One region of the Salinisphaera sp. C84B14 genome, then DNA from elsewhere that is predicted to be linked to it. Evidence: riboswitches for the same ligand, from Rfam matches in the RefSeq annotation. Region 1 holds a riboswitch; the other holds the start of a gene.
What was found. Region 1 has a riboswitch for glycine ahead of C84B14_RS17400 (D-amino acid dehydrogenase). Riboswitches for the same ligand answer to the same signal wherever they lie in the genome.
Positions count from the first base shown of each region.

Region 2: linked by a shared signal. The riboswitch ahead of gcvT (glycine cleavage system aminomethyltransferase GcvT) and the one ahead of C84B14_RS17400 (D-amino acid dehydrogenase) in region 1 are both predicted to bind glycine.

Region 1 covers NZ_APNL01000030.1:7,224-23,025, reverse strand. Annotated here, with positions in the region: gene C84B14_RS17410 (carbonic anhydrase) at 1-447, opposite strand, end outside; gene C84B14_RS17405 (GGDEF domain-containing protein) at 956-1,987, shown strand; glycine riboswitch at 2,461-2,552, shown strand; glycine riboswitch at 2,553-2,657, shown strand; gene C84B14_RS17400 (D-amino acid dehydrogenase) at 2,712-3,974, shown strand; gene C84B14_RS17395 (DEAD/DEAH box helicase) at 4,047-5,861, shown strand; gene C84B14_RS17390 (hypothetical protein) at 5,937-6,224, shown strand; gene C84B14_RS17385 (ethanolamine ammonia-lyase subunit EutB) at 6,641-8,047, shown strand; gene eutC (ethanolamine ammonia-lyase subunit EutC) at 8,044-8,907, shown strand; gene eat (ethanolamine permease) at 8,933-10,351, shown strand; gene C84B14_RS17370 (YaiI/YqxD family protein) at 10,367-10,822, opposite strand; gene C84B14_RS17365 (cold-shock protein) at 11,091-11,297, opposite strand; gene C84B14_RS17360 (flagellar brake protein) at 11,700-12,482, shown strand; gene acnA (aconitate hydratase AcnA) at 12,680-15,427, opposite strand; gene C84B14_RS17350 (DUF489 family protein) at 15,579-15,802, opposite strand, start outside.
Region 2 covers NZ_APNL01000006.1:91,219-107,020, forward strand. Annotated here, with positions in the region: gene C84B14_RS06835 (post-PEP-CTERM-1 domain-containing protein) at 1-308, shown strand, start outside; gene C84B14_RS06840 (JDVT-CTERM domain-containing protein) at 287-1,555, shown strand; gene mrtJ (JDVT-CTERM system glutamic-type intramembrane protease MrtJ) at 1,614-1,988, shown strand; gene C84B14_RS06850 (UPF0149 family protein) at 2,123-2,680, shown strand; gene pepP (Xaa-Pro aminopeptidase) at 2,736-4,085, shown strand; gene ubiH (2-octaprenyl-6-methoxyphenyl hydroxylase) at 4,082-5,314, shown strand; gene C84B14_RS06865 (UbiH/UbiF/VisC/COQ6 family ubiquinone biosynthesis hydroxylase) at 5,311-6,516, shown strand; glycine riboswitch at 6,607-6,699, shown strand; glycine riboswitch at 6,719-6,801, shown strand; gene gcvT (glycine cleavage system aminomethyltransferase GcvT) at 6,856-7,965, shown strand; gene gcvH (glycine cleavage system protein GcvH) at 8,039-8,434, shown strand; gene gcvPA (aminomethyl-transferring glycine dehydrogenase subunit GcvPA) at 8,508-9,887, shown strand; gene tpx (thiol peroxidase) at 9,936-10,442, shown strand; gene gcvPB (aminomethyl-transferring glycine dehydrogenase subunit GcvPB) at 10,513-11,997, shown strand; gene C84B14_RS06895 (carbohydrate kinase family protein) at 12,116-13,051, shown strand; gene C84B14_RS06900 (GNAT family N-acetyltransferase) at 13,072-13,611, shown strand; gene lgt (prolipoprotein diacylglyceryl transferase) at 13,906-14,697, shown strand; gene C84B14_RS06910 (thymidylate synthase) at 14,694-15,515, shown strand.

The sequences.
Region 1 (15,802 bases):
ATCTCCGGCGAGATCCCCCTTGAGCAGTTTTTCCACGGACGGGCGCACGCGATCCACGATCGAACGCAGGTTGCGCGACTGGTTTTCGTTCGGCTGCTGGAGTTCGTCGAGCGTGGCCGTGACCGCACCGCATTGCGTGTGCCCGAGCACAACGACCAGCGGGGTGCCGAACTGCGCGGCCGCGAATTCGATGCTACCAATCTGGGACGGCGCAACGACGTTACCCGCCACGCGAATCACGAACAGATCGCCCAGGCCCTGGTTGAACACGATTTCCGCAGGCACGCGTGCATCGGAACACCCCAGGATTATCGCGAGCGGTTTTTGTTCGGCAACCAGTTCAGCCGGGCGGGCATGCTTGCTCAAGGTTTCGGCAGTCTCGATGTTATCGACGAACTGGCGGTTACCGAGCTTCAAACGTTCCAGTGCTTCATCAGCGGTAATCATGGGTTCGCGTCGTCCTTTGTAGTCGATGGCGCGGGCTAGAGCTGCCAAAGTTACACGATGCGTAAGAGCGTGGCACGAATGTTATCAGTGCGCGAAGGCAACAACACCGACACAGCGCAGGATGCGCGATGCGCATACCTTCAATCGCCAGGGGTCACGGGCGCTACAACAGGCAGGTGTCGGAAAACGCGGGGTTTTCGCCGGGTCGCGCCGCGCGCCCTTTGATACTGCGGTGCGCATTGCGGATATGCTCCGGCTTGGGGGAGGCTCGGCGCCCGGCCTGGGTCATCGACATAGCCTGGTTTTCGATTTATAACGAGAACGCTGAGGCGGTCCGGATGCGTCGTAAAAAAATCAGTGCGAGGGATAAGGTGCGGCGTCTTGCGTACAGCCTGGCAGGTGCGGCGCGGGCGATCCCTCCACGACAAGACATGAGAGACGGGGTCTAAATGGGGGTGGTTTTCGCGGTTGCGGCGTGCGGGTACATTCGGCTGCCGCAGCACCGCCAATGAAAAACCTTTTTCTCAAACGCGATCGGCCCGCAGAGGTACGCCCCTACCAGCGCACCGTATTCACCGCGCTGCTGTGGTTTACCTGCTCGGCCGTGCTCGGCTATGCCGGCCTTCATTTCTACCTCGGCTACCGCTGGCTTGCGGTGGCCGAACTGTGCCTGGTCGCGTACGCCGCGCTCCTGCTTTATGTGGTGCATGAAACAGAGCGGGCACCCGTCACCAACGTTCTGTTCGTGGTCCCGTTCTTTATCGTCATGATGCTGTCGTTATGGACAGGGGCAACCGGCGTTACCGTGTTCATATGGGTCTTTCTCGTGCCTTTGCTGTCGCATCTTCTGTTGGGACGATGGCAGGGGTTGTGGGTAGCACTACTGTTCATAGGCTGTGCGGGCGCGATCTTTGTGTACAAGCACGGTATCTGGGGCGGCTGGATCGGGTATCTGAGTGTCGTCAACGTGGTGCTTTGCACGGGCTCCATTCTCGGCTTTTCGTATATCTACGAAGCCAGCCGGGAAAAGACCGAGCACGAACTGCGTGCGCTCGCGCTTGCCGACCCGCTGACGGGGCTCGCCAACCGGTCGCGTTTTCGCGAAGTCTTCGCGCGCGAACGCCAGCGCTATCTGCGCCAGAAAATTCCGCTCGCGATGCTGGTCGTCGATCTCGATCATTTCAAACGCGTGAACGACGACTATGGTCACGATGCCGGCGACATGGCGCTGTGCTTCGTTGCTGAACTGCTGGCCTCGCGCATTCGCCAGACCGACGTCGCCGGCCGGCTGGGCGGCGAGGAGTTCGGGATTCTCTTGTCCGATGTGGATCTGGAACATGCGCGCCGGATCGCCGTCGACCTGCGCGATCTCGTTCGCGACCGGCCGTTCCGCTACCGCGGTAAGGATATTCCGATGTCGGTAAGCATCGGTATCGCCGAACTCGGGCGCGACGGCATGGATTTCAGAACGCTTTTCTCCAAAGCCGATCGTCGTCTGTACCAGGCCAAGGCCGAAGGGCGTAATCGCGTTGTCGGTTGATGCCGATACTTCGTACGGCCCCAATGGCGCTTCGGCCTGTTCGTAATCGTCCGGCTGATAACAGGCATACGTGAAACCAGCCGCGCCGCGTCCAACGCCTGCGAAGCCATGGAAAATGAAAGACGGGCAGCTGCCTAAGAAGATACGTGCCGACGGCTACGACGCCCTGACCCTTTAACGACGAGATGAGGCTTGCCGGCGTTTTCCAGTCGATGCCCGGCGCTGGTCGTGCCTGGCCCGGCGCCGTCACGGACACCAGACAGGCCAGGGTCGTGCGTACGGATGGATATATCCTGTATGGCGCATCGTCACTCGGTACCGAGCGCGGCGCGATGCCTTGCGCGGTGGCGTTCGGGGAGTGTTGGCATGGGGATTGCTCGTGGTATCTTGCCAAGTAAGCACGCCCGATCTTGAACATCGTCGCGGGCGACGTCATGTCCAGGCCAAAAGCCAACCGACAGGTCTAGAACATCAACGCGATAGCGGGAGAGATCGGCGCACGGCGCCGGCGCCGAAGGAGCAACCGCCCCGGAAACTCTCAGGCACCAAGGACCGTTATCGCGGCCATATCCGAAGAGTCGCGCGGCCGCTGGGCCGGCGTGCACCGAAGGAGCAAGCACACGGTGACAACGCCGTGGGTGAATCTCTCAGGTCCAAGTGACGGAAGGGGCGGCACCTGCACGAGTGCAGGGCATCCACGCACGACACCACCGGATAAAGGCATATGAAACATATAGCAATCATCGGCGGCGGAATCACCGGGGTCACCACGGCCTACGCTCTGGTCCGCCGCGGCTATACCGTGACCCTTTTTGACCGCAATCGCTATGCGGCGATGGAAACCTCGTTCGCCAACGGCGGCCAGCTGTCGGCCTCGAACGCCGAGGTCTGGAATCACTGGCCAATGGTCTTCAAGGGCATGAAATGGATGTTTCGCAGCGACGCACCCTTGTTGGTCAACCCGAAACCTTCCTGGCACAAGCTCTCATGGTTTCTGGAATTCATTGGCGCCATTCCACAGTACGGGCGCAATACCACCGAAACCGCACGAATGGCGATCGAGGCGCGTGAGTTTCTATTCTCCTGGGCGGAGCGTGAAAACATCGATTTCGACGTCAAGCGAAAAGGCATCCTGCATATCTATCGTAATCGGGCCGGCTATCGGCACGCCGAGAAAGTCTCGAAGCTGCTGGCCGCAGGCGGGCTCGAGCGGCAGCCGGTCACACCCGACGAGATGCGTGCAATCGAGCCCGCGCTGGCCGGCGAGTATTACGGCGGCTTCTTCACGGAAAGCGATTCCAGCGGCGATATCCACAAGTTCACCCAGGGGCTGGCCCGGGCCGCGCAGGCGCAGGGCGTGCAGTTTCGCTACAACAACACCGTAGAAAGCGTCAAGACCGACGGTCGCAGGGTGACGATAGCGGCCTGTGACAACGACACGCCCGAGGACCGGGTGACGCTCGATTTCGACGGGGTGGTGGTCTGTGCCGGCACCGGCAGCCGCGAGATCGCCTCGCAGCTGGGCGACCGGGTCAACGTTTATCCGGTGAAGGGTTATTCGATTACCGTGAATCTGGAAGACGAGGCATCGAAACAGGGCGCGCCCGAGGTGAGCCTGCTCGATGACGAAACCAAGCTCGTTTGTGCGCGTCTGGGCGACGACCGCTTTCGTGTGGCCGGCACCGCCGAGTTCAACGGATTCAACCGCGATATTCGCGCCGACCGTATTGCGCCACTGGTCGAGTGGGTGAAGCAGTGCTTTCCCGACGTCAAGACCCGTCAGGTGGTGCCCTGGGCCGGGCTGCGCCCGATGATGCCGAACATGATGCCGCGGGTCGGGGCCGGGCGCGCACCGAACGTGTTCTACAACACCGGGCACGGCCACCTGGGCTGGACGCTGTCAGCGCTCACCGCCGATTCGATTGCGGCGATCGTCGATGACGCGGCAACCGAAAAACAGGGACCGACGACGGTGAATAACGGGTAGAATAGTTGCCCGCGCCGTTCTGGCGCAGTGTTTCTTCGGGCGCGCGTCCGCGCCCGTGCCTTCAGGCTATGCATGTCCGTCCCTACCGAAAATGAATCCCCGCAGATCGCCTTCAGCGATCTGGCTTTATCCGATGCCGTGATGGCGGCGCTGGCCGATGTCGGCTACGAAACGCCGTCGCCGATCCAGGCCGCGACCATTCCGCCCTTGCTCGAAGGCAAGGACGTGCTGGGCCAGGCCCAGACGGGCACCGGCAAGACGGCAGCCTTTGCGCTGCCCATTCTTTCCGGCCTGCCGGAGCGTGGCAAAGGTGGCAAGGGACCACAGGCGCTGGTGCTTACACCCACGCGCGAACTCACGATCCAGGTCGCGGAAGCGTTTCAGCGTTATGCCGCGCATATGCCGGGCTTCCACGTGCTGCCTATCTACGGCGGACAGGGCTATGGCCCGCAGCTGGCGGCGCTCAAGCGCGGCGTAAACGTGGTCGTGGGCACGCCGGGCCGGGTGATGGATCATCTCAAGCGCGGCACGCTCAAGCTCGACGGGCTCGACTGGATGGTGCTCGACGAAGCTGACGAGATGCTGCGCATGGGCTTCATCGAAGACGTGGAATGGATCTTCGAGCACACGCCGGCGCAACGTCAGGTCGCACTGTTTTCGGCCACCATGCCGAGCGCGATCCGCCGTATCGCCAAGACCCACCTGCGCGAGCCGCAGGAAATCACCATCCAGACGAAGACCACCACGGCGGTCAATATCCGCCAGCGCTACTGGATCGTCGGCGGCGGCACGAGCAAGCTCGATGCGCTCACGCGGTTGCTCGAAGCCGAGCCTTTCGATGCGATGATCGTGTTCGCACGCACCAAGAAATCGACCGACGAACTCGCCGAGCGCCTGTCGGCCCGTGGCTATGCCTGTGCCGCGCTCAACGGCGATATCGCCCAGAATCAGCGCGAGCGTACGGTAGCCAAGCTCAAGAACGGACAGCTCGATATCATTGTGGCCACAGACGTGGCCGCGCGCGGGCTCGACGTGGAACGCATCAGCCACGTGATCAATTTCGATATCCCCCACGATACCGAGGCCTATGTGCATCGTATCGGACGCACCGGGCGGGCCGGTCGCGAGGGCGATGCGATCCTGTTCGTGACCATGCGCGAAAAGCATCTGTTCAAGGCGATCGAACGCGCCACCCGTCAGGCCATCGAGCCGATGGATCTGCCGAGCATCGCCGAGGTCAACGAGCAGCGCGTAGCCCGTTTCAAGCAGCGCATTTCGGTCACGCTGGCCGAAGGCAAGCTCAAGCCGTTTCGCGAACTGCTCGAAGAGTATCGCGCCGAACACAACGTCGAGCCCGAAGAACTGGCCGCAGCGCTTGCCTACCTGGCCCAGGGCGACGAGCCGCTGATGCTGGCGCCGAGCAGCAAGGCCGATCGCGGTGCAAGCCCGCGCGACATGGGCGCACAAACGCCCAAGAGCGCGAACAAGGGTGCGGCCCGCCAGCAGTCCTTCGGCGAGGGCGACCTGGAAACGTTTCGTATCGAGGTCGGCCGTAGCCATGGCGTCGAGCCGCGCAATATCGTGGGCGCGATCGCCAACGAGGCGGGCGTCGACAGCGCGCATATCGGCCGGATCGATATCCGCGACGATTTCAGTCTCGTCGATTTGCCCAAGGGCATGCCCGAAGACATCTTCGCCCATCTCAAGACTGTTTGGGTGGCCGGTCGTCAGCTAGCGATCAGTCGTGAGCACGGCGCGCCGCCGCCACCGCCCGCCGGGCGACGCAAACCAAAGCCCAAACCCGGGCCGAAGAAGCCGGGCAAGGCCAAAGCCAAGGCAGGCAAGGCCAAACCCGGCAAGCGCCGGGCCAAGCCGAAAAGCGACTGAGGCGCCCGCCCGCTTGAAACGTTCGACATAGGCCGCAGGGTGGTTCGCAGCTGCGGCCACCCGAGGGCACACACCATGAACTCGACGACCCCCACCCATATCGATATCGGCGGCATCGCACTGCCCCGAGAGGAGCTGGCACAGGTACTGCCCGATATCGAACGCTTCGAACAGCATTTGCCCGATGCGCTCGCGGTCGACCGTGATATGAAAGCCAGTGGTGGTGCCGTACCGGATTACGTGCGCCAGTGGCCGCAGGCACGTATCGATGCCGTGGTCCGTACGCTCAAGGAAGTCGGCAGCCTGCGCGAGCAGGCCAGCGAGCAGATGCAAAGCGCCGGCGCCGGTCGTAGCCGCCACTGACGACAGACGGTCGCCGTCCCGCAGTCGCCGCGCGATTACGGTGCGTTGATTAAAGGCGATGTTCGCTTGAGGGAGCTCTGTATACCCTCTCGCGTATCGCGTTCGAGGCCGAACCGCTGAGCGGCCGGTGCTTTGCGCGCGATTGGACAGGCAAGTGAGAGCGTGGCGTGCTCAAGCCAATAGCCAAGTTGCACGGTCGCGAACGCTGACGCCGATCAATCGCGCGCAAAGCACGCGGCGCGACCGTGACGGGTCGTGCAGAGTTTCCCTCGAACCTGGAACACATCTTGCTGTGCATGGGCCATGGCCTGTGTCATATTCAGATCGAGCGCCCGCGCCCCGTACGGGCTACTACCTGCTGTGCGCAGTCGGCAACCGCATGACGTCGCTTACGTGACGACGGAGGTGCAAGCGAGATGAGTGGCCGCTATCGCTATACCCTGGGCGAACGAAGCTATCGCTTCGACAGCCTGGCCGAGCTCATGGCCAAGGCCACGCCGGCGCGATCGGGGGATCGTCTGGCGGGCGTCATCGCCGAATCGGCCGAACAACGCGTCGTCGCCCAGATGGCGTTGGCCGAACTGCCCTTGGCGACCTTCCTCGAAGACCTGTTGGTACCCTACGAGGAAGATGAAATCACCCGCCTGATTGTCGATCGCCACGATCGCCAGGCGTTCGAAACGATTTCGAGCTTCACCGTCGGCGATTTTCGTAACTGGCTGCTCAGCGACGATGCCACGCCCGAAGTGCTCGAAGGCTTACGGCCCGGTATCACCCCGGAAATGGCGGCGGCGGTATGCAAGATCATGCGCAATCAGGACTTGATCCTGGTGGCGCGCAAGTGCCGGGTGCGCAGTGCGTTTCGCAATACCATCGGCCTGGCGGGCCATTTGTCGACGCGTCTGCAGCCGAATCACCCCACCGACGATCTGACCGGCATCGCGGCGAGTATTTTCGATGGGCTGCTCTATGGCAACGGCGATGCCGTGATCGGTATCAACCCGGCCACGGATAACGTCGCCCAGTCGGTCAAGCTGTTGCATATGCTCGACGCGGTGATCCGCAAATACGAAATCCCCACCCAGTCCTGCGTGCTCACCCATGTCACGAACACGCTGGAAGCGATCGAGCAGGGCGCGCCGGTGGATCTGGTGTTCCAGTCGATCGGCGGCACCGAAGCGACCAATCGCGGATTCGGGTTCGGCCTGGCCGAACTCGCCGAAGCCCGCGACGCCGCGTTATCGCTCAAGCGCGGCAGCGTGGGCGATAACGTCATGTATTTCGAAACCGGGCAGGGCAGTTCGCTGTCGGCGGATGCCCACCACGGCCTGGACCAGCAGACCTGCGAGGCCCGCGCCTATGCGGTAGCGCGCGAGTTCAAGCCGTTGCTGGTTAACACCGTGGTTGGCTTCATCGGCCCGGAATATCTGTTCGACGGCAAGGAAATCACCCGCGCGGGCCTGGAAGATCATTTCTGCGGCAAGCTGCTGGGTGTGCCGATGGGCTGCGACGTGTGCTACACCAACCATGCCGAAGCCGACCAGAACGATATGGACAACCTGCTTACGCTGCTGGGCGTGGCCGGCTGTAATTTCGTGATGGGTATTCCGGGCTCCGACGACATCATGCTCAATTACCAAACCACCTCGTTTCACGATGCGCTCTATGTACGCCGTGCGCTCGGGCTCAAGCCCGCGCCCGAGTTCGAGGCCTGGCTCGAGCACATGGAGATCGTGCGCGACGGCGATTCGCAGCGCCTGTCCGAGCGCTTGCCGCAGGCATTCGCGCGCTCGCTGGAGCGGCTGCCCGAGACCGGCTCATGAGCGATCGCAAGCCGTCGACACCGGCCGACACGCCAGCCGCCGCAGGCGACAACATCGGCGTGGTCGACAACCCCTGGCAGGGGCTACGTGCATTCACCGATGCGCGTATCGGCCTCGGGCGTGCCGGCATCAGCCTGCCGACCCAGCGCATGCTCGAATTCCAGCTCGCCCATGCGCAGGCGAAGGACGCCGTTCATTGGCCGCTGGATGTAGCCGCGCTTAGCGAGCAGGTCACCGATACGCTCGATATCGACGCGCCGCTTCGGCTACACAGCCAGGCCAGCGATCGCACCGAGTATCTGCAACGTCCGGATCTGGGCCGGCGGCTGGACGAGGACTCGCGAACAAGCCTCGACGAGACGGCCGATGCCGATGAGTCACCCTTCGACCTCGCGTTGGTGATCGTCGATGGCCTGTCGGCGCGTGCGATCGAGGCCCATGCCGTGAATTTCGTCGCTGCGCTCACCCGTGAACTCGAGGCCGATGAAAACGACTGGCGGTGTGCGCCGCTGACCGTGGTCGAGCAGGGCCGGGTCGCCATCGGCGACGAAGTGGGCGAAGCGCTCAACGCCCGCGCGGTGCTGGTATTGATCGGCGAGCGTCCCGGGCTGAGTTCGCCGGACAGTCTGGGCTTGTATCTGACCTGGGCGCCCAAGCGCGGTATCTCCGATGCCCAGCGCAACTGTATTTCCAACGTGCGTCCCGAGGGGCTGAAGATCGATGCCGCTGCAGCGCGCGCGCGTTATCTGCTGAATGAGGCGCGGCGGCTCGAGCTTTCCGGCGTGAAGCTCAAGGATCGCAGCGAAGACGATGTCATCGATCACGACAAGGACGATACAGGCAATTTCCTGACTTACTGATTTTTCTCATTCCGGGGGTGGCGTGATGGCGGGTTCGACAGTCGACGACGATTATCTGGCCAAGCGCCAGCTCAAACGCGGTACGGCCGGCTGGCTGTTGTTGGCCGGTCTGGGGGTCTCCTACGTCATTTCCGGAGACTTCGCGGGCTGGAACTTCGGCATTGCAGAGGCCGGCTGGGGTGGATTCGCCATCGCCGCGATATTGATGGCGATCATGTATTTTACGCTGGTGCTCGCGCTCGCCGAGATGTCGGCCGCGATTCCGGCTGCCGGCGGCGGCTATAGCTTCGCGCGCCAGGCCATGGGGCCAGCCGGCGGCTATCTCACCGGTCTGGCGGTACTCATCGAGTACGCGCTGGCGCCAGCCGCGATCGTGATATTCATTGGCGCGGCCGTCGAAGAGTTGATCGGCGTCAACGGGCCGGTCGTCTATGCCGTTTTTTATGCCCTGTTCATCGGCATCCATCTGGCCGGGGTCGGCGAAGCGCTGAAGGTGATGATGGTGATCAGCGGCTTGGCGGTGTTTGCCATCCTGGCGACCGCCGTCGCGTTGATTGGGGATTTCGAAATCGCCAACCTGTTCGATATCGAGCCAACGGGCGCGCTGGGCGCATCCACGTTCCTGCCGTTTGGGTTCTACGGTATCTGGGCCGCGTTGCCGTTCGGAATGTGGCTGTTTCTAGCCGTTGAAGGCGTGCCGCTGGCGGCCGAGGAAGCCAAGAACCCGGCACGCGACGTGCCCAAGGGCATTATTGGGGCCATGATCTTTCTGCTGGGTACGGCCGTGCTGGTGGTGGTTCTGCTCGCTGGCGCGGCCGGCGCGAAAGCGATCGGCGATAGCGGTGTGCCGCTGGTGACCGCGCTCAAGGATACAGACAGTCAGACGCTGGCTACCGTGGTCAACGTGCTGGGTCTGGCCGGGCTGATCGCGTCGTTCTTTTCGATCATCTACGGCTATAGCCGGCTTGTCTTTGCGCTCTCGCGCGCGGGCTATCTGCCCAAGTTCATGTCGCTGACCAGCCGTCGCAAGGCGCCGACCTGGGCGCTCGTGGTGCCGGGCGTGCTCGGCTTCATCGTCTCTTTGAGCGGCGCGGGTGATCTGATCCTCGGCATGGCGGTGGTGGGCGCGACGCTGTCGTACGCCCTCATGGCGCTTAGCCATATACTATTGCGCCTCAAGCAGCCGGATCTCGAGCGTCCTTACCGTACGCCGGGTGGCATGGTGACCTCGGGGATTGCATTGCTGCTGTCGTTGATTGCGCTCAGCGGGGTCTATGCCTTCGATCCGCGGGCTTTCGGCTATACGATCGTGCTATTCGTGCTCGGCGCGGCGTACTTCTTCGTGTTCAGCCGGCACCATCTGGTCGCACAGACCGCCGAAGAGGAGTTCGCGTTACTGGCCCAAGCCGAGTTCGATCTGGACGCGCACGAGCAAGGCGGCTGAGCCATACGCGTCGTTCTAGTAGCGTTTGCGCTCGCGCGAGAGCAGGCGATCGAGCTGCTTGGCGAACGCGTGGCGGTCGTTCGGGTTCAGCGGCGGCGGCCCGCCCGTGTTGACCCCGGCGCCGCGAAGGCCTTCCATGAAGTCGCGAACGCTCAAGCGTGCACGAATGTTGTCGCGGGTATAAAGCTCGCCGCGCGGGTTGAGGGCGTTGGCCTTCTTATCGATCACTTCGGCAGCAAGCGGGATGTCGGCGGTGACCACGAGATCCCCCGGCGAAACCTGCCGAACGATTTCGTTATCGGCGACATCGAAACCGGCGCCGACTTGTATGAAGGAGATGTTCGGCGAACGCGGCACGTGTACGGGCTGGTTCGCGACCAGCACCAGCTGAACTCCCGTGCGCCGGCTTGCGCGGAACAGTATGTCCTTGATTACTGTCGGGCAGGCATCGGCATCGACCCAAATGGTCATCGACATAGGCAATCGATCGGTCGTGGGTGGATCAGCTTCGATCGGGGCAGTTCATTGCCGGGAAACTAGTACAGATAGCCCCAAACGACAAATCGGACAGCCTCCACGCAAATCCGGTAATCCGGTATCGACGTGACGACTATCCGATATGACGGTTTCGGCCCCGAAGGGCCGATCCGGCGCTGTGCTGGGTCAGTTTGCCTTCAACTGCGATATGTCGTCGACATATCGAGCAAAGGTAAATCGATCCGCACAGCCTGCCGTATTTTTAGACCGCGACGACCTTGTTGGCGCACGGTCCTTTTTTGCCTTCACCGATTTCGAATTCGACCGCCTGGCCGTCTTCGAGGGTGGCAAAACCGCCGCCGTTCTTGATCTCGGAGTGGTGTACGAAAAGGTCCTTGCTGCCATCTTCAGGGGCGATGAAGCCGTAGCCCTTTTCGGAACTGAACCACTTAACGGTGCCTTTGGCCATAATTTTCTCTTACTTAATCGGAACTGATTGTATGCAGCCTTGCTGCAGGTGCAGTGTAACCGTTCGTGCTCGAAATGATACGTCTAGCGGCAAATATTTTTGTCCGACGCTGCCGCTATCGCGTTGAAATATCGATAGTCGCTAAAATACGGTTAACTTTGAATCGTCATAAGTGCGTCTTTTTGAAAAGATCGTGGCAGATACGCAAATGATGTTGCCGGTGACCGTCGGCGACGGCTGTGCGTCGGCAAATCAACTGTCGCACAGGCGAATCAAAGCGATACCATGGCAGTTTGCGCCGGCCGCGGCCGCTAGCTGAGGCGGCGAATCCGGCTCAAGTATGCCGGCTTGTCGCCGATAGTCCGGCCAGGGCACGGCCCCGCAACCCAGGAACAGCGATTCATGACGAACAGGCCCCGCTATGCGGAAATCGACAGTCCCCAGGCGGTGGCGGACGCGTTCATCGAACTCACCTGGAATACCCACGAGGTGACCATTCGCTTCGATGGGGCGATGATCCAGTATCCGGTGAGCGTGATTTCCGTGGATCGTAGCCTTGGGCGCTGTGTGGTGGATATGACCAGCACGGCTGATATCGAACAGCTGCTCAAGGCGCGAGAGAGCTTTATTCTGCATGCGCGCCAGCACTCTGCTGCATTGCAGAGCAGCCGCATGCATTGTCTTGGCGTGTCGCAAAGCGGCGCCCGCCTGAGTGTTTCTGCCTCGCTTCCGGATAGCGTGGCCCTGCTCAAGCGACGCGGCCAGTTCCGAGCAGCACTGAGCAACAGCATGTCGGTTGCGGTGCTGTTGTCGAATGGAAAGAGCCGGGAATGGCAGGCCACGCTGCGCGATCTTTCTGCCGGCGGCTGTCTGGTCAGTCTGCCGGCGGATGCGCAGGAAGGTATCGAGGTCGGCGTCGACGGCTACCGTATCCAGGCCCTGTTTCCCAACGGCGAAACGTTCGAGGTACGAGGGCAGATCAGTCATCGCTACGTGAACGAGGACGAAGGCCTGTGCTACCTGGGCATTGCCTTCGATATCCGCGCGGACAAGACCGCACGCGAGGTCTGGCGCTATGTACGAGAGGTTGAGCGCGAAGTAGCGCGCCTGGGTTCGCTGCGTTCCGAGATGCGCCCGCTAGCACCGTCCCCCCTGTTCAACGACGCGCAAAAGAACGTCAAGTAGTCGGCCAGCGGCGACACCGGGTCGGTTTCGATCCGGTCGTTGTCGTGGACGCGACGCAATCCGGCGCGGAGCGCTTCCAGGCATAACCGCTCTGGGTCGGCTTGCCGCTTACTCGATCCGGTCGATATGGCAAGCAAAAAAAAGCCCCGCCGAAGCGGGGCTTTTTTACAACCGCGAAGGTCGATTGTCGGCAGTGCTTATGCCGCCTTGGCGAGCTGGCGCAGCACGTAGTGCAGGATGCCGCCGTTCTGGTAGTAATCCCATTCCTTGGGCGTATCGATACGCACCTTGGCGGTGAACTCGCTGGTATCACCGCTTTCCTTGGTCGCCTTCACGGTGACTTCGGACGCGCCGGACTCGAGGCCTTCGATATCGAAGGTTTCGGTGCCGTCGAGACCCAGGGATTCGGCGTTTTCGCCTTCCTTGAACTGCAGCGGCAACACGCCCATGCCGACCAGGTTCGAACGATGGATACGTTCGAAGGACTGGGCGATCACGGTCTTGACGCCGAGCAGCAGGGTGCCCTTGGCAGCCCAGTCACGCGACGAGCCGGTGCCGTATTCCTTGCCGGCGAGCACCACCAGCGGCGTCTTGTCCTCGGCGTACTTCATGGCGGCGTCGTAGATGAACATCTCGTCGCCCGAGGGCTGATGACGGGTCCAGCCGCCTTCGGTACCGGGCGCGAGCAGGTTGCGCAGTCGTACGTTGGCGAAGGTGCCGCGCATCATCACTTCATGGTTGCCGCGGCGCGAGCCGTAGCTGTTGAAGTCCGAGGGCGAGACGCCTTTTTCCTGCAGATACTGGCCCGCGGGCGAATCCTTGGTGATCGCACCGGCCGGCGAGATGTGGTCGGTGGTGATCGAATCGCCCAGCAGCGCCAGACAACGCGCGCCATGGATGGTCGGGATGTCGTCCACGTCGACCGACATGCCTTCGAAGTAGGGCGGGTTCTGCACGTAGGTGCTGGTTTCGTCCCATTCGAAGATTTCGCCCTCGGGCACATCGAGGCCCTTCCAGCGGGAGTCGCCGGCGAACACGTCGCCGTAGCTGTCCTTGAACATCTCGGAGTTCAGCGAGGTGCCGATGGTGTCGTAGATTTCCTTCTGCGACGGCCAGATATCGCGCAGGAACACGTCGTTGCCGTCGGCGTCCTGGCCGATCGGGTCGTTGTTCATGTCGATATCGATGGTGCCGGCCAACGCATAGGCCACCACCAGCGGCGGGCTGGCCAGGAAGTTCATGCGCACATCGCCGTGGACACGACCTTCGAAGTTGCGGTTGCCGGAAAGCACGGACGCCACGTTCAGGCTGTTCTCGCGCACGGCGTTGCCGATCGGTTCCGGCAGCGGGCCGGAGTTGCCGATGCAGGTGGTGCAGCCGTAGCCCACGAGCTGGAAGCCGAGGCCGTCGAGATCGTCGTCGAGGCCGGCTTTCTCCAGATACTCGGTCACCACCTTGGAGCCGGGCGCCAGCGAGGTCTTCACCCAGGGCTTGACCTGCAGGCCCTTCTGGATCGCATTACGCGCCAGCAGGCCGGCGCCGATCATCACCGCCGGGTTCGAGGTGTTGGTGCAGGAGGTAATGGCCGCAATGACGACCGAACCGTCGTGCAGATCGAAGTCCTGCTCCTTGTAGTTGACCGGAGCATGGATCGAACCCTCGACCGAATCCGAGGCCAGACCCGCTTCGCTTTGCTGCTTGGCCTCGGCCATGCTCTTGTCTTCGGGATCGGCTTTTTCCGCGCGGGCCTTGATGAAAGGCTCGACTTCGCGGCGGTAGGTCTTCTGCATGTCGGCCAGCAGCACGCGGTCCTGCGGGCGTTTCGGGCCGGCCAGCGACGGCTGCACCGTGGACATGTCGAGTTCGAGCACGTCGGTATAGTCGGCGTCGGGTTCGCCTTCTTCCCGCCACAGGCCCTGGGCCTTGGCATAGGCTTCGACCAGCTCCAGCTGTTCGGCCGGGCGGCCGGTGAGTTCCATGTAGCGAATGGTTTCGCCGTCGACGGGGAAAATGCCGCAGGTCGCGCCGTATTCCGGGGCCATGTTGGCAATCGTCGCACGATCGGCCAGCGGCAGATCGGCCAGGCCGTCGCCGAAGAATTCCACGAACTTGCCGACCACGCCCTTGGCGCGCAGCATTTCGGTGACCGTGAGCACGAGGTCGGTAGCGGTGCAGCCTTCGGCGAGCTTGCCGGTGAGCTTGAAGCCCACCACCTGCGGAATGAGCATGGTGATCGGCTGGCCGAGCATGGCGGCTTCGGCCTCGATACCGCCCACGCCCCAGCCGAGCACGCCCACGCCGTTGATCATGGTGGTGTGGCTGTCGGTGCCGACCAGCGTATCCGGATAGGCCATGTTGGTGTCTTCGTTACCGAAGACCACGCGGGCCAGGTATTCCAGGTTCACCTGATGGACGATGCCGGTATCCGGCGGCACGACCTTGAAGTTGTCGAACGCGCCCTGACCCCAGCGCAGGAACGCATAGCGCTCCTTGTTGCGGTTGAATTCGAGCTTGGCGTTCAGATCGAAGGCCTTGTCGGTGCCGTATTCGTCGACCATCACGGAGTGATCGATCACGAGTTCGGCCGGCGACAGCGGGTTGATCTTGTCCGGGCTGCCGCCGAGATTGGCCATGGCGTCGCGCATGGCGGCCAGGTCGACCACGGCCGGCACGCCGGTGAAGTCCTGCAGGACCACGCGCGCCGGGGTAAAGGCGATTTCTGTATCGGGCTCGGCCTTGGCATCCCAGTTGGCCAGTGCCTTGATATCGTCTGCGTCGACGTTGGAACCGTCCTCATGGCGGAGCAGGTTCTCGAGCAGGATCTTCTGCGCGTAGGGCAGCTTCGCTATGCCCGGGAACTGCTCCTGCAGTTTCGGCAGGCTGAAATAGTCGAAGCTGCGATCACCGGCAGTGAACTGCGCACGTGTATTGAAACTGTCCGTCATAGGTTTGGTTCTCCAAAGACACTCGGTGGTTCTTCGGTCCGGTTTGGGTCCGGACACTTAAAAGCGTGCCGTAGTATAGCTTTTTCATGGCCCCGGCTGCATGCCAAAGCGCCGCGGCAGGCCGTGGGGACGTGGGTGGCTGGCGGGCGGCCTAGCGCACCGGTGCCCGCGGGCCGATGTTTTCCAGCGATTTAAGCAGCGCCTTGCGCCGGAAAAACAGGGAAATGAAACCGCCGCCGCATTGGCGCCACATGATCGCGCAGCGCACCGCGGCCATCAGCTGGGTACGTGCCCGGGCCTGGATGGCTTCGTTCTGCAGATAGCTCGGGTGGCCGTGCAGCATGATGCGCGGCTTGGCCGGGCTGATGCTGTCGC
Region 2 (15,802 bases), on a different contig from region 1:
CCGGTTCGACGGCCGTGTTCGCGGCCGAGCAGAAGATCTTCATCGACCCGGAAAGCGGCGAAATCGTCGCGCCGCCGGCGGAAAAGCGGGAAGCCCCGAAACCGGGTGAGGCCGCCCAGAAGACGCGCGCCCCGGCGCCGAAGGCCTGGACCAACAGCGAAGGCGCACAGATGTTGACCCCCCGTTTTGAATCCGCGCCGCGCACGCGCGCGGTGCGTTGTGCGGACGGCAGTCTGCATATGGGCCACGTTGGCCACGACGAAGCCAGCGATGGCACGGAGGCGTTATGCGCTACGCACGATCGTTAGCCGGAGCCACAACGCTCGGCATGGCCCTGCTGTTCGGCACGGCCTCGACCGCCAGCGCCGCCGACATGGTGCTGGTCGTCAACGACGGCCCCGACAGCGGCTTCAACGACCCCACGCCGGTCGCACCGGAAGGTGGCAATAACGGCGCCACGCTGGGACAGCAGCGCCGCATCGCTTTCCAGTACGCCGCCGATATCCTGGGCAGCCGAATTGACAGCAGGGTTCCGATTCGCATCGTCGCCGACTTCGACGAGACGTTGAGCTGCGACCCAGAGAGCGCGACCTTGGGCGCGGCCGGGCCGATAAGCTACGTCGCCAATTTCACCACGACCAGCCGCGCGCGAAGCAACGTCTTCTATCCGCTGGCGCTGGCGAACGCCCTGCGTGGTTCGCGGGTGCCGGATACGGCAAACGATATCCGTGCCACGTTCAATCCGACTCTCGACGAGGGCACCGGTTGCCTGAAGGGTGCCAGCTGGTACTACGGCATCAACGGCGTAACGCCCAGCGACCGCCCGAGCTTCGTAAGCACGGTAGAACACGAACTCACGCACGGCGTGGGCTTCATATCGCTGGTCGCGCTCATCGACAACGCCAACTCGCGAGCCGGGCAGTTTCCGCAGACCAGCGACGGCGGCGCACGCTTGCCCGATATTTACAGCACCTTCATCCAGGATCTGTCCTTCCCCGGCGACCCGCTCTGGACCGAGCTCACCGACGAGCAGCGTGCCCAGTCCTTGACCAACAGCGAAAACGTGGTCTGGAGCGATATCAATACCGGCAGCCGCGCGGCCAGTATTCTCACCGACGGTCTTAAGGAGGGCCGGGTGATGCTGTATGCGCCGTCGCCTGTCAGTCCCGGCAGCTCGATCTCGCACTGGGACGAGTCGCTTTCTCCGGACCAGATCATGGAGCCTTTTGCCACCGGCAACGACAATGTCGCCAGCGGCATCGGTCTGACCACCTGCGTGCTTGAAGACATCGGTTGGACGCTGGCTAACGGCGCGCGTTGCCCGGACGAGGCCGATCAGGCCATCGCCGAGCCTGACGACGACACCGAGGAAGAACCTGCCGAACCCGTCACCGAACCGGTGGTGAGCACGGGTGGTTCTTCAAGTTCGGACAGCAGCAGCGGCAGCAGCGGCGGCGGCTGTACGCTGACCGGCGAAGGTCGTTTCGACCCGCTCTGGGTCCTGCTGCTCGCAGCGGCCGCGGTTGGGGTGGGTCGCCGTCGTCGGCTCGTCTGAGCCGACACCGCGATCCCCCTGGGGCGACCCGGTTTATGCGGCGGCGCTTGTCGCCGCCGTGCCCGCTCTCTGGCTGATCACGCTCGCCACGCCAGCGCAGTTTCTACTGCGCTGGCCGGGCACACAGGTCTTCGTCTTGGCGGTCGTCGTACTGCCCCTGCTCGAAGAAATAGTGTTTCGGCTCGGCGTGCACGACTGGCTGCGTGGCCGTATGCGCAGGCGCTGGGGGCCGCTGAGCGCGGCCAATCTCCTGACTGCCGTGCTGTTTGCCGGCGCGCATCTGTTGGCCCATCCGCCGGCCTGGGCGCTGGCGACTTTTTTCCCCGCGCTCGTATTCGGCGTGCTCTGGGAACGGCATGCCAGGCTCTGGTCGCCGGCGAGCGTGCATGCCTTCTATAACCTCATCTATTTCTGCTGCCTGGGCGTTGTTTAGAGGCCGGGGGCTGATACGAGGGCGGCGCCCCAGCCCGGCCAAGGTCCGGCCAAGCACAGTCGCCCACGAACTTCGATGCGCCGGGTCAATAGTCGGCTTTGCTACCATGGCGTATTGCAAAAAAGCAGCGCGACATGAGCCAAGGCAACAGCCAGAACAACATCTTCGATGCCCTCCAGATAGGCCTGACCCAGGCCGAGTCGGTACAGACGCCGGGCGAGGTGCACGGCACGCTCACCGGCATGCTCTGTGTCGATAACGAAATCAGCGGCGCGCGCGCGGTCGAAGACGTCAAGAACGACAAGATCGAAGGCGCGCTGGACGCGCTGCGCGAGATGACCCTGGAAGGCCTGTTCGATCCGGACCTGAGTTTTCAGCCACTGCTGCCGGCCGACGATGTCGATCTGGAACGGCGCGTGCAGGCGCTCGCACGCTGGTGTGCCGGTTTTCTCTATGGCCTGAGCGCCGACGGCAGCTTCGATATCAACAACCTCTCCGGCGAAGTCCGCGAGGTGGTCAACGACCTCACCGAGCTGTCGCGCGCGGGCCTGACCGCCGAAGACGCGGACAACGAATCGGCCGAAGCCGACTATGCCGAGCTGGTGGAATACGTGCGGGTCGGCGTACAGATGGTCTTCCTCGAGCTTCAGCCCGGGCGCGAAGGGCCCACGCGGCGCGAGTCGCTGCACTAGCAATCGCGATGACGGGTTCGGTTTGTTTTCTTGAAAGGCTTGGACGAGGGATCGGATGAGAGACCAATCGCATCTGCAGCACAGCGACGAGCCGGCGATTCATGCAGCCCGTCGTGCGCGCATCGCGGATATCGTGGGCCCGGATGGCGTGGCGATGATCGCGGCCACCCCCGAGCGCAACCGCAATAACGATGTCGATTATCCCTATCGGCCGAACAGCGATTTTCGCTATCTGACCGGCTTCTGCGAGCCCGAGGCGATCGCGGTGATCGCGCCCGGCTTCGAGGCCGGGGATTACATCCTGTTCTGTCGTGCCCGCAACGCCGATCAGGAGGTCTGGATCGGCCGGCGGGCCGGTCCGGACGGCGCCATGGCCGACTACGGCGCCGATCAGGCCTTTGCCATCCACGAATTCGAGGATTGGCTCGCGCGTCTGCTGGACGGCCGTCGCAGGCTCTATCTGTCTTTCGGCACGCATCCCGAATTCGAGCAGAGCGTGCTCGATCAGCTCGGCGGTATGCGCAGCCAGGGGCGGGGCGGCGTGCCGCCGCGCGAAATCGTGGCCCTCGACGGCCTGCTCCACGACATGCGCCTGCGCAAGTCCGAACACGAAGTCGCACTCATGCGCCAGGCGGCTGCCACCTCGGCGCGTGCGCACAGCGCGGCCATGCAGGCGGTACGTCCCGGCATGTACGAGTATCAGCTCGCCGCCGTGCTGCATTACACCTTCGAAAGCGACGGCACGCACTGGGCGTATCCGAGCATTGTCGGGGCGGGCGAGAACGCCTGCGTGCTGCACTACATCGAAAACAGCGCGCCCATGGCCGACGGCGACCTGGTGTTGATCGATGCCGGCGCCGAATATCGCGGCTACGCCGGCGATATCACCCGCAGCTTTCCGGTGAACGGGCGTTTTTCCGATGCCCAGCGCGAGCTTTACGACATCGTGCTCGCGGCCAACCGGGCCGCGATCGAGGCCGCCCGACCCGGCCAGCCGATGAACGCCGTTCATCAGGCGGCGCTAAGAGTGCTGGTGGCGGGGCTGATTGATGTCGGCCTGCTCGAAGGTACGGTCGACGAGGTCATCGCCGCCGAAAGCTACCGCGCCTATTTCATGCACGGCACCAGCCACTGGCTGGGCATGGACGTCCACGACGTGGGCGACTATAAAGTGGATGGAGAATGGCGCCTGCTCGAACCCGGCATGGCGCTGACCGTGGAGCCCGGACTGTATGTCCGGGGCCAGGACAACCCGTCGTCGCGCTTTGCGGATATCGGTATCCGGGTCGAGGACGATATCGTCATCACCGAAACCGGCTGTGAAGTGCTCACGGCCGACGTGCCCAAGGACGCCGACGAGATCGAGGCATTGATGGCCAAACCCTATCGGAGCGAAACCCCGTGAGCGGCGAGTACGACATTGCCGTAGTGGGCGGTGGCCTGGCCGGCGCGACGTTTGCCTGCGCGCTGGCCGATACCGGGCTGAAAATCGCGCTGGTCGAGGCCGTGGCCTTCGATGCGCCGGCCGACGAGAACATGAAAGCGCGCACCACCGCGATCGCGGCCGGTACCCGGGGGATGTTCGAGGCGCTGGATCTGTGGGCCGATATCGCCCACGACGCCGCGCCCATCAAACGATTGCACGTATCCCAAAAGGGCCGTTTCGGCAGCGTGCGGGTGAATGCCGCCGACTACGATCTGCCGGCACTGGGCTATGTGTTGCCCAACCTCACCATGATCGAGGCGCTGCGCGCCCGGCTGGCGCAGATGAGCCAGGTGGATGTGATTGCCCCGGCACGCTTCAAATCGCTCACCCGCGACGCCGCGGGCGAACGCATCGAACTGACCTGTGCGGTCGGCGACGGCGAAAGCCGGACATTGAGTACCCGCCTGCTGGTCGGCGCCGACGGCGCGCAATCCTCGGTACGCGGCGCGCTGGGTATCGGCGCGCGCACCGACGATTATCAGCAGCGTGCCATCGTTACCTTCGTAGAGCCCGAACGCGCCCACGGCGGCTGTGCCTACGAGCGCTTCACCCCGGACGGGCCGGTGGCCCTGCTGCCCTGTACACGGGCCAGCTGTGCCGCGGTATGGACGCTGCCCAGCGAACGCGCCGAGCAGATGTGCGCGGTCAGCGATGACGAATTCATCGACGGCCTGCAGGCGGCCTTCGGCCAGCGTCTGGGCCAGCTCAAGCTGGCCGGGCCGCGCGGCAGCTATCCGCTGGCGCGGGTGCTGTGCGACCGGGCCGCGGTCGATCGCGCCGTGCTTATCGGCAATGCCGGCCATGCCCTGCATCCGGCGGCCGCCCAGGGGTTCAATCTGGCGATTCGCGATGCGCTGCTGCTGGCCGCGATGCTGCGCGAGCGCCTCGCCGCCAATCCCGATTTCGATCCCGGCGACGGCGATCTGTTGGCCGCCTGGGCCGAGGCTCGGCGCCCGGACCAGCATCGCGTGGCCAATTTCACCGACGCCATCGTGCGCCTGTTTTCCAACCGTATTCCCATGCTCGACCATGCCCGCGGCGCGGGTTTGTTCGGTCTGTCGCTGATGCCGTCGATTCGCGACGACATGGCCCGGCGCAGCATGGGGCTGGCCCTGGCCCCGGCGCGTATTCGCAAGGCAAGCTCATGAGTAGTCACAATCCGCGTTATGACGTGGCCATCGTCGGCGGCGGCATGGTCGGTGCCGTGCTCGCGGTGGCGCTGTCGCGTGCCGATTTCTCGGTGGCACTGGTCGAAGCCAAACGCCCGCCGCGTTTCGATACCAGCCAGGACTACGGGCTGCGCGTGTCGGCGATTGCGCCAGGCACGCGGCGCGTACTCGAGAATCTCGACCTGTGGGCCTCGGTCGAGCGCCGGCGCTGCTGCGCGTTCACCGGCATGAAGGTCTGGGAGGCCGGCGGCGCCAGCGAGCTGTTTCTCGAACATACCGCGGTGGGGCTGCCCGAGCTCGGGCATATCGTCGAAAACAACCTGATCGTCGACAGCGCGTGGCAGGCGCTCACCGATGTCGATATCTACTGCCCGGCGAAGATGGAAAGCCTGGCCTTCGACCCGGATGCCGCCCGACTGCGTCTCGACGACGGGACGACCGTGAGCGCGGCGCTCGTGGTTGGCGCGGAAGGCGCGAATTCCCCGGTGCGGGCAGCGGCCGGCATAGAAACCACGGGCTGGTCGTACGGCCAGCGTTGTACCGTCGGTACGGTCACCCCGGCGCGGCATCATCGCCATATCGCCTGGCAGCGCTTTACCGAAACCGGGCCGGTGGCGTTTCTGCCGCTTTCGGACGGTCGTTGCTCGCTCGCCTGGCACGCCGACGATGCGCTCGCCGCGGAGCTTGCCGAACTCGACGACGAGACGTTTCGTGCACGCCTGAGCGAAGCCAGCGGGCATGTGCTGGGTGAAATCGAGCATATGGATCGGCGGGCGTCCTTCCCGCTCAAGCTCCAGCATGCCCGCGAATATTGTCGTCCGCGGGTGGCGCTGGCCGGCGATGCCGCGCATGTGGTGCACCCGATGGCGGGTCAGGGGGTCAACCTTGGCCTTCTCGACGTGGCGGGCATGGTCGAAGCGCTCGAAGCCGGGCGCGCGGCCGGTCGCGATGCCGGCGACATGACCTACCTGCGCCGCTATCAGCGTGCGCGCATGGCCGAGAACCTGATGATGTTGGGCATCACCGACGCCTTCAAACGCGTCTATGGCAGCGCCAACCCCTTGCTGCGCAACCTGCGCCAGAGCGCGATCGCGGCGGCAGCGAACCTTGCCCCGGTTCGCCAGATCATGATTCACCATGCGGTGGGTCTGTCCGACAACGGCCCGCGGCTGCTGCAATAACGCAAAACGCCTGTATTTTGCAGTGAAAAGCGGTTCCGGGGCCGACGCTTGGCCTGTATGGATCGCGCCGGTATAGTCGAGGCCACGGTCAATAACCGCGTGGGAGAGAACGGGCCATCGCCCGTCACCGAAGGCGCAAATTTCCGCCCGGAAACGCTCAGGTACCCGAACCACGCGCGCGCCGGCGTCATGACGCGCCGGCTTGATCGACTCTGGAGAGCAGTCGTGTGAACCACGGCTCACCGAAGGGGCGAATCTCTCAGGTGCCAGGACAGAGGGGCGGCAGGCGAAAGCCCGGGCCGGCCCGTATTCTGTTGATTCATCTGCAAAGAGATTGTCATGGCCAAACGCACCCCGCTCTATGACGCACATGTCGCCGACGGCGCCAAGCTTGTGGATTTCGCCGGCTGGGACATGCCGATCGACTACGGCTCCCAGATCTCCGAACACAACGCCGTACGCGAGAGCGTGGGCATGTTCGACGTGTCGCATATGGCCGTCGTCGATATCCGCGGTCGAGAGTCGCGCGAATTCCTGCGCTGGCTGCTGGCCAATGACGTGGCCAAGATCGACGAGGCCGGGCGCGCGCTCTATACCTGCATGCTCAACACCCGCGGCGGCGTGATCGACGATCTCATCGTCTATCACCTGAGTGACGATCTGTATCGCGTCGTGGTCAATGCAGCGACCACGGAAAAGGATCTGGCCTGGATCGGCAGTCAGGCCCGCGATTACGACGTGTCGATCGAGCACCGCCAGGATCTGGCCATTATCGCCGTGCAGGGCCCGCGCGGGCGCGACATCGCCGCCGAGCTGTTCGACGACGATTTGAAGGCCGCTGCGCTCAAGCTAAAGCCGTTTCGCGTGGTCGCGCAGGATGATCGCTCGATCGGGCGCACCGGCTATACCGGCGAAGACGGTTTCGAGCTCGTACTACCGGCCGACGAGGCCGTGAACGCATGGAAGACGCTGCGCGACAAGGGCGTAGCGCCCATCGGCCTGGGCGCGCGCGACACGCTGCGCCTGGAAGCGGGCCTGAATCTTTATGGCCAGGATATGGACGAAGACCGCACCCCGCTGGAATCGGGCCTGGCCTGGACCGTGGCCTTCAAGCCCGAAGAGCGCGATTTTGTTGGCCGCTCGGCGCTGGAGCACATGCGCGCACAGGGCGTCGACCAAAAGCTGGTTGGGCTGGTGCTGGAAGGGCGTGGCGTGATGCGCAGCAAGACCGCGGTGCGTGCCGTCGACAGCGATGTCGAGGAAGAACATGCCGAGGGCAAAATCACCAGCGGCAGCTATGCGCCGACGTTGTCGTGCTCGGTCGCGCTCGCCCGAGTGCCCGCCGATTGGGAACACAGCGTCGAAGTGTGTTTGCGCGGCAAGTGGCAGCCTGCGCGCATCGTTCGCTATCCGTTCGTGCGTAATGGCGAGAGCCGCCTCGACGACTGAGCGTTTTTCTCAGTAGCCTTTAATCCACCGAACCATCGCGCGCACCGCGCCAACCTGCTGCAAGGGGAGCCCCATGAGCGAAGTACCCAAGGATCTGTCCTATACCAAGACCCACGAATGGATCGACTACGACGGCGACGGCACCTGCACGGTCGGCATCACCGACTATGCGCAGTCCTCGCTCGGCGACCTGGTATTCGTCGAACTGCCCGACGCCGGTACCAAGGTGGGCGCCGGCGATGCGGTGGCCGTGGTGGAATCGGTCAAGGCGGCCTCGGATATCTATGCGCCGCTCGACGGCGAAATCGCCGAGATCAACGAACAACTCGAGGATTCGCCGGAGCTGGTCAACGAAGATCCGTTTGGCGAAGGGTGGCTGTTCAAGATGACGGTTTCCGATCCGGAACAGGTCGAGAAACTGCTCGATGCCGATGCCTACGAAGGCATCGTCGAAGAAGAGGAAGACTAGCGGTCACGGCAAGCGCCGGGGGTTTGCCTGGCGCTTGCAAGCAGCCGGCCGTATTCAAGTTCTGCGAGGACCCATGCCTTTCATTCCGCATACCGAAGACGATATCCAGTCGATGCTGGCAACGATCGGCGTCGATCACATCGACGATCTGTTTGATGAGATCGACCCCAGCCTGCGCGACGTGCGCCTGGATTCGATACCGGAACGGGCCAGCGAACAGGCCGTGACCAGGCTCATGGGCGAACGCGCGGCCCGCGATGCCGGCGGTTTGTGCTTCATCGGCGCGGGCGCTTACGAGCACCATATTCCCGCGGCGGTCTGGGAGCTGACCACCCGGGGCGAGTTCTATAGCGCTTATACGCCGTATCAGCCGGAGGCCAGCCAGGGCACGCTGCAGGTAGTCTACGAATACCAGACCATGATGACGGGCCTGACCGGCATGGACGTGGCCAACGCGTCGCTCTATGACGGCGCCTCGGCGCTGGCCGAGGCGGTGCTCATGGCGGTACGCGCCAATCGCCGCTCCAAATCGGCGCGTATCCTCATGCCGGCGAGCGTGCATCCGTTCTATCGCCAGGTCGCGCGCAATATCTGTGCGAACCAGGGCATCACCTTCGAAGCGATCGACTACGACCGGGCCACCGGGCGTATCGATGAGGCGGCGCTTACGCGCTGGGCCAAAGAGGATGTAACCGCGCTGGTGATCCCGCAGCCGAACTTCTTCGGCGTGCTCGAAGACGTGGATACGCTCACCGACTGGGCCCAGAACAACGGCGCACTGGCTATCGGCCTGGTCAATCCGTTGTCGCTGGCGGTGTTCAAGGAACCCGGCCGCTGGGGCACGGGCGAGGGGGCCGATATCGTGGTCGGCGAGGGCCAGCCGCTAGGCGCGCCGCTGGCCTCGGGCGGGCCGTATTTCGGCATTTTGTGCTGTCGCAAGAAGCACGTCCGCCAGATGCCCGGCCGCGTGGTGGGTCGAACACAGGATATGGATGGCCGCACGGGTTATGTACTGACCCTGCAACCGCGCGAGCAGCATATTCGTCGCTCCAAGGCGACCTCCAACATCTGTACCAACCAGGGCCTGCTGGTGACCGCGGCCACCATTCATATGAGCCTGCTCGGGTCGCGGGGGCTGGAGAATACCGCCGCGACCTGTATCGCCAATACCCGTGCGCTGGTCGACCGGCTTACCGCGATAGACGGGGTCGAGGCGGTTTTCGACAGCCCGGCCTTTCATGAAACGGTGCTGCGGCTGCCGGTCGACGCCGAGCAGGCGCTCGCGGCACTGGCAGAACGCGGCGTGTTCGGCGGGCTGGCCCTGGCCGAATTCTATGACGGGCTCGATAACACGGTGCTCGTCTGTGCCACCGAAACCAAGACCGAGGCCGATCTCGAAACCTATGCCGACGCTCTGCGCGACGTGATCGCCGCGCAGGCCGAAGCGGCTTGAGGGCCGGCGCCGGCCATTTATTTCTTCCGCTGTATCCAAGGACTGACGATGACCCAGCAAATCACGCTCAAAGGTAATGCCACCGATGTCGACGGCCAGCTGCCGTCGCCCGGCGACAGCCTGGCGGAGTTCAGCCTGACCGGCGCTAATCTGCGCGATGTCACGCTCGCGGACTTCGCGGGCAAGCGCAAGATATTCAATATCTTTCCGAGCATGGATACGCCCACCTGCGCGATCTCGGTCAAGCGTTTCAATGCCGAAGTCGATGCGCTCGACAATATCGCGTTGTTGCAGGTGTCCGCGGATCTGCCGTTTGCGCATTCGCGTTTCTGCACCGCCGAAGGGCTCGAAAACGGCACCACGCTGTCGATGATGCGCGACAAGCGTTTCGCCAAGGATTACGGCGTGCTGATCGCCAACGGGCCCATGGCAGGACTGTGTGCGCGTGCGGTGATCGTTGCCGACGAACAGGGCATGGTGCTGCACAGCGAACTGGTGCCCGAGATCGGCCAGGAGCCGAATTACGAAGACGCGTTGGCCGCACTCAAGGTCTGAGTCCGAGCCCTCGCGGGACGATGCCAATGGTTTCGTCTTGAACAACCCGAACACCGCAAGCAGTCACGCCATGACCGAAAAGCTCATCTTCGAACACAGCCGGCCCGGCCGTCGTGCGCTGGCCCAGGCGCCGGCTGAGGCGCCCGCCATCGACGATATCCCGGCCGCACTGCGGCGCGAGTCGCCGGTGGGCCTGCCGCAAGCCTCGGAAATGGACGTGGTGCGCCACTACACGCGGCTATCGCAGCTTAATTTTTCCATCGATACGCATTTCTACCCGCTGGGCTCGTGCACCATGAAGCACAACCCCCGGGCCTGTAACACGCTCGCCTCGCTACCGGGGTTTCTCAATCGGCATCCGTTGGCGCCGGCCAGCCATGGGCAGGGCATGATGGCGTGCCTGTACGAGCTCCAGGAAATGCTGACCACGGTGACCGGCATGGAAGCCGTCTCGCTCACGCCGATGGCCGGGGCCCAGGGGGAATTCACGGGCGTGGCCATGATCAAGGCCTACCACGACGCACGCGGCGACAGCGCACGCAACGAGATCCTGGTACCCGATGCCGCCCATGGCACCAACCCGGCCACGGCCGTGATGTGTGGCTGCACCGTGGTCGAAATTCCGACCGATGCCGACGGTGACGTGGATATCGCCGCACTGCGCGATGCCGTGTCCGACCGTACCGCGGGCATCATGCTCACCAATCCCTCGACGCTCGGCGTGTTCGAACAGGACATTCTCGAAATCGCCGAAATCGTGCATGGCGCAGGCGGGCTGCTCTACTACGACGGCGCCAACCTCAACGCCATTCTGGGCAAGGTGCGCCCGGGCGATATGGGTTTCGACGTCATCCACATGAATCTGCACAAGACCTTCTCCACGCCGCACGGCGGCGGCGGGCCGGGTTCTGGCGCGGTGGGCGTCGGTAAACGGCTGCGCGACTTCATGCCCATCCCGGTGGTCGGGCGCGACGGCGAGGGCGATGATGCGACCTATCGCTGGCTGAGCGAAAAGGACATTCCGAATACGATCGGGCGGTTGTCCGCGTTCATGGGCAATGCCGGCGTGCTGCTGCGGGCCTATGTCTATGCCCGGCTGCTCGGGCGTGACGGCATGACCCGGGTGGCCGAATTTGCCACCCTCAACTCGAACTATCTGATGGCGCGGCTACGCGCGGCCGGCTTCGATCTGGCCTTTCCCGAGCGGCGTGCCAGCCACGAGTTCATCGTCACCCTCAAGCGCCAGAAGCAGCAGCTGGATGTCAGTGCGACCGACGTCGCCAAGCGGCTGCTCGACTACGGTTTTCACGCGCCGACCATCTATTTCCCGCTACTCGTGCCCGAGTGTTTTCTCATCGAGCCGACCGAAAGCGAATCCAAGGAAACCCTGGATGCCTTCGTCGACGCCATGGTCGCGATCTGGGAAGAAGCAAAGGCCGATGCCACGACCTTGAAAGAGGCGCCGGTCAAGCTGCCGGTGCGGCGTCTGGACGAGGTCGCTGCCGCCAAGAACCTGGATCTGAAGCACGAATCCGCCACCGCGGCCGGCGCCTGAGTCACGGCCGCCGACCGAACTCGCCGGCTGTATGCCATGGCTATGGCATGATGGGCGGCTGACCTTCGTGTGACGTGCCTTCGGCGCGTACCGAATCTCATCGAATAAAGGACAAGCTATGTCAGCTCTGATCTGCGGATCTTTCGCCTACGACACGATCATGGTCTACACAGGCCACTTCAAGAACGAGATCCTGCCGGATCGCGTGCATATGCTGAACGTGTCGTTTCTGGTGCCGGAGATGCGGCGCGAGTTTGGCGGCTGTGCCGGCAATATCGCCTATTCGCTGAAGCTGCTGGGCGGTGAAGGCATGCCCATGGGCACGGTCGGCACCGACTTCGACGATTATGCCGCCTGGATGGACGAGCACGGCATCAGCCGTGATTACATCAAGGGCGTGGACGATGCCTATACCGCCCAGGCCTATATCACCACCGACCTGGACGACAACCAGATCACCGCCTTTCATCCGGGGGCGATGAACTATGCCCACGAGCAGCAGGTGCCCAGCGACGCGGGCATCACGCTGGGCATCGTCTCCCCCGACGGCAAGGACGGCATGGTCCAGCACGCGGCCCAGTTCGCGGAGGCCGGCATCGATTTCATCTTCGATCCGGGCCAGGGCCTGCCGATGTTCAACGGCGAAGAGCTCAAGCGCTTTCTTGGCCAGGCGGCGTATGTCGCGGTCAACGACTACGAAGCCGAGCTGATGAGCGATCGCACCGGCCTGTCGGTCGCCGAGATGGCCAAAAACCTCAAGGCCATGATCGTGACCAAGGGCGGGGAGGGGTCGGTGATTCACGCCGACGGCGAACAGTTCAAGATTCCTGCCGGCTCGCCTACCGCGCTGGCCGACCCGACCGGCTGTGGCGATGCCTTTCGTGCCGGTTTGATCTGGGGGCTGCAGCAGGGCCTGGACTGGCCGACGATCGGCCGCGTGGCCTCGCTGATGGGCACGATCAAGATCGAGCGCCCCGGCACCCAGAACCATCGCTTCACCATGGATGAGTTCAAGGCGCGCTACAAGGAAGAATTCGAGCAAGAACTGGGCTGAATACTGCCAGCGAGGCCGTGATGATCAGCATGCCCCAGCGCCTGAGCACGCCGCGGCTGACGCTGCGCGTGCCCCATGGCGGCGATGCCGACGCGATCTTCGCGTTCGCAAGCGATCCCGAGGTCACCCGGTTCATGACCTGGGCGCAGCATGTCGACCTCGACGACAGCAGCGACTTTCTCGACGACGTGGCCGAGGGCTGGTCGTCGGGTGAAGACTACTGCTGGCTCATCGAGCATGCCGAACGTGGCGGCATCGGCACGGTGGCCTGTTCGTTCAGCGAGCACGGGGCCGAGATCGGCTATGTGCTCGCCCGTTCGGCCTGGCGCGAGGGCTTTGGCCGCGAGGCCGCGGCCGCGGTCTTCGATGCCGCGCAATCCATCGACGACCTCTATCGAATCTGGGCGACCTGCGATACCGAAAACGCGGCCTCAAAGCGCATTCTCGAAGCCCTGGGCATGGTCTACGAAGGCTGTTTGCAGCGCTGGTCGCCGCGGCCGAATCATGCCGACCGGCGCAACGGGCCGCGCGATGTGTTCATGTACGCCTGGACGCGGTGATCGACCGGTTGATTTTTGCCGTCGGGCGCCGCGCTTTGATGGCCCGCTGCGGCGAGGTCCTGCCGTTGGCGGACTACGGCCAACGCCCTTGGCGTATTGCGTAACAGCGCTGCAACGCGCAATTGCCATAAGATAGCGCCCATTCAGCAAGTCTGAACCGCCAACGCCCGTACGGGCGCGGGGCTTGTATCAGGTCGGCATCCCCTTCGGGGCGCCGCCTGGCTCGGTTTACAGGTGCGCGCTCGCCCGTGCGGTGCTCGCAACAAACGTCAACACGACCTAGAATTCTTCGCCATGTTCGTGCATCCCGATATCGACCCCGTCGCCGTAGCCATCGGCCCGCTTGCCGTGCACTGGTACGGCCTGATGTATCTGCTGAGTTTTCTCATCGGCTGGGGGCTGGGCATCGTGCGCACGAAGCAGGCGCATATCCACTGGCAGCGCGAAGAAGTCGGCGATCTGCTGTTCTATGTGGTGCTCGGCGTGGTCGTGGGCGGGCGCGTCGGCTATATGCTGTTCTACCAGCCCAGTCTGCTGCTGGATAACCCGTTGCAGCTGTTCTATATCTGGCAGGGCGGCATGTCCTTTCATGGCGGCATGCTCGGGGTATTCGCCGCGGCCGGCTGGTTCGCGCGCAGTACACAGCGTGCGTTTTTCGATATCACCGACTTCGTGGCGCCCATCGTGCCGGTCGGCCTGTTCTTCGGGCGTATCGCCAACTTCATCAACGGCGAGCTGATCGGCCGGGTGACGGACGTGCCCTGGGCCATGATCTACCCGCATGTCGACATGGCGCCGCGCCATCCCTCCGAGCTCTATGAAGCCGGGCTCGAAGGTCTGCTGCTGTTCGCGATTCTGTGGCTGTTTGCCCGCAAGCCGCGTCCGCGCATGGCTGTTTCGGGGTTGTTTTTGATCGGCTACGGCTGTCTGCGTTTCTTTGCCGAGTTCTTCCGCCAGCCGGACTCGTTTCTCGGCTTCGTCGCCTTCGACTGGATGACCATGGGGCAGGTGCTGTGTACGCCGATGATCCTGGGCGGCATTCTGTTGCTCGCTCTGGCTTATCGGCATAAGCCGGTGACGCCATGAGTGGCACGGCGAGAGCGGCACTCGAGCAGCCGTATCTGGATCTTATGCGCGAGGTGCGCGAGCACGGCACGCCCAAGGGCGATCGTACCGGCACCGGTACGCTGTCGGTGTTCGGGCGCCAGATGCGCTTTGATCTGACACAGGGGTTTCCGGTACTCACGACCAAGAAACTCTATCTGCGCGCGATCATCCACGAGTTGCTGTGGTTCATCGCCGGCGATACCAACATCGGCTATCTCAAGGACAACCGTGTTCGCATCTGGGACGAATGGGCGGACGAAAACGGTGATCTCGGCCCGGTCTATGGCTATCAATGGCGCAGCTGGCCCGCGCCCGACGGGGCCTCGGTGGATCAGCTAGCCAAGGTCGTGGACTCGATCAAGCACAACCCGGATTCGCGCCGGCATATCGTGACCGCCTGGAATCCGGCGCAGGTCGACGATATGGCGCTGCCGCCCTGTCATCTGCTGTTCCAGTTCTATGTGGCCGACGGCCGTTTGTCCTGCCAGCTCTACCAGCGCAGCGCGGATATCTTTCTGGGCGTGCCGTTCAATATCGCGTCCTATGCGCTGCTCACGCATATGATCGCGCAGGTCTGCGGGCTGCAGGTCGGCGAGTTCGTGCATACCCTGGGCGATGCGCACTTGTATCTGAATCATCTCGAGCAGGCCGACGAACAGCTCGCGCGCACGCCGTATCCGGCCCCGCGTTTGTGGCTGAATCCTGACGTAAACGATCTTTTCGCGTTCAGCTTCGACGATATTCGACTCGAAGGCTACGAGAGTCATGCCCGAATCAGCGCCCCGGTCGCTGTATAGATCCTAGGGCGTGTCGTCATAAGATATGACGTCGCATTGCCCGCGCCGGGCGTGTCAGGCAAGGCGCGGGCCGCCGAGCGTGGCGGGCCCACGGTCAAGGTCCGCAACGCCGCATGGCGCGTCCGGCGCGGGCAACCCCCAACGAATAACGATCGGTCGACGGCCAAGCCCCGGCAATCCTGCGCCATAGTCGATTTTCAGGGGCTCGCTTACGTGGAACAACCACGCGACGCTCGCGATGCCTTGTCTTGCCGCGGCTTGGCCGCCGATGCGCCGCCTTATCTTAT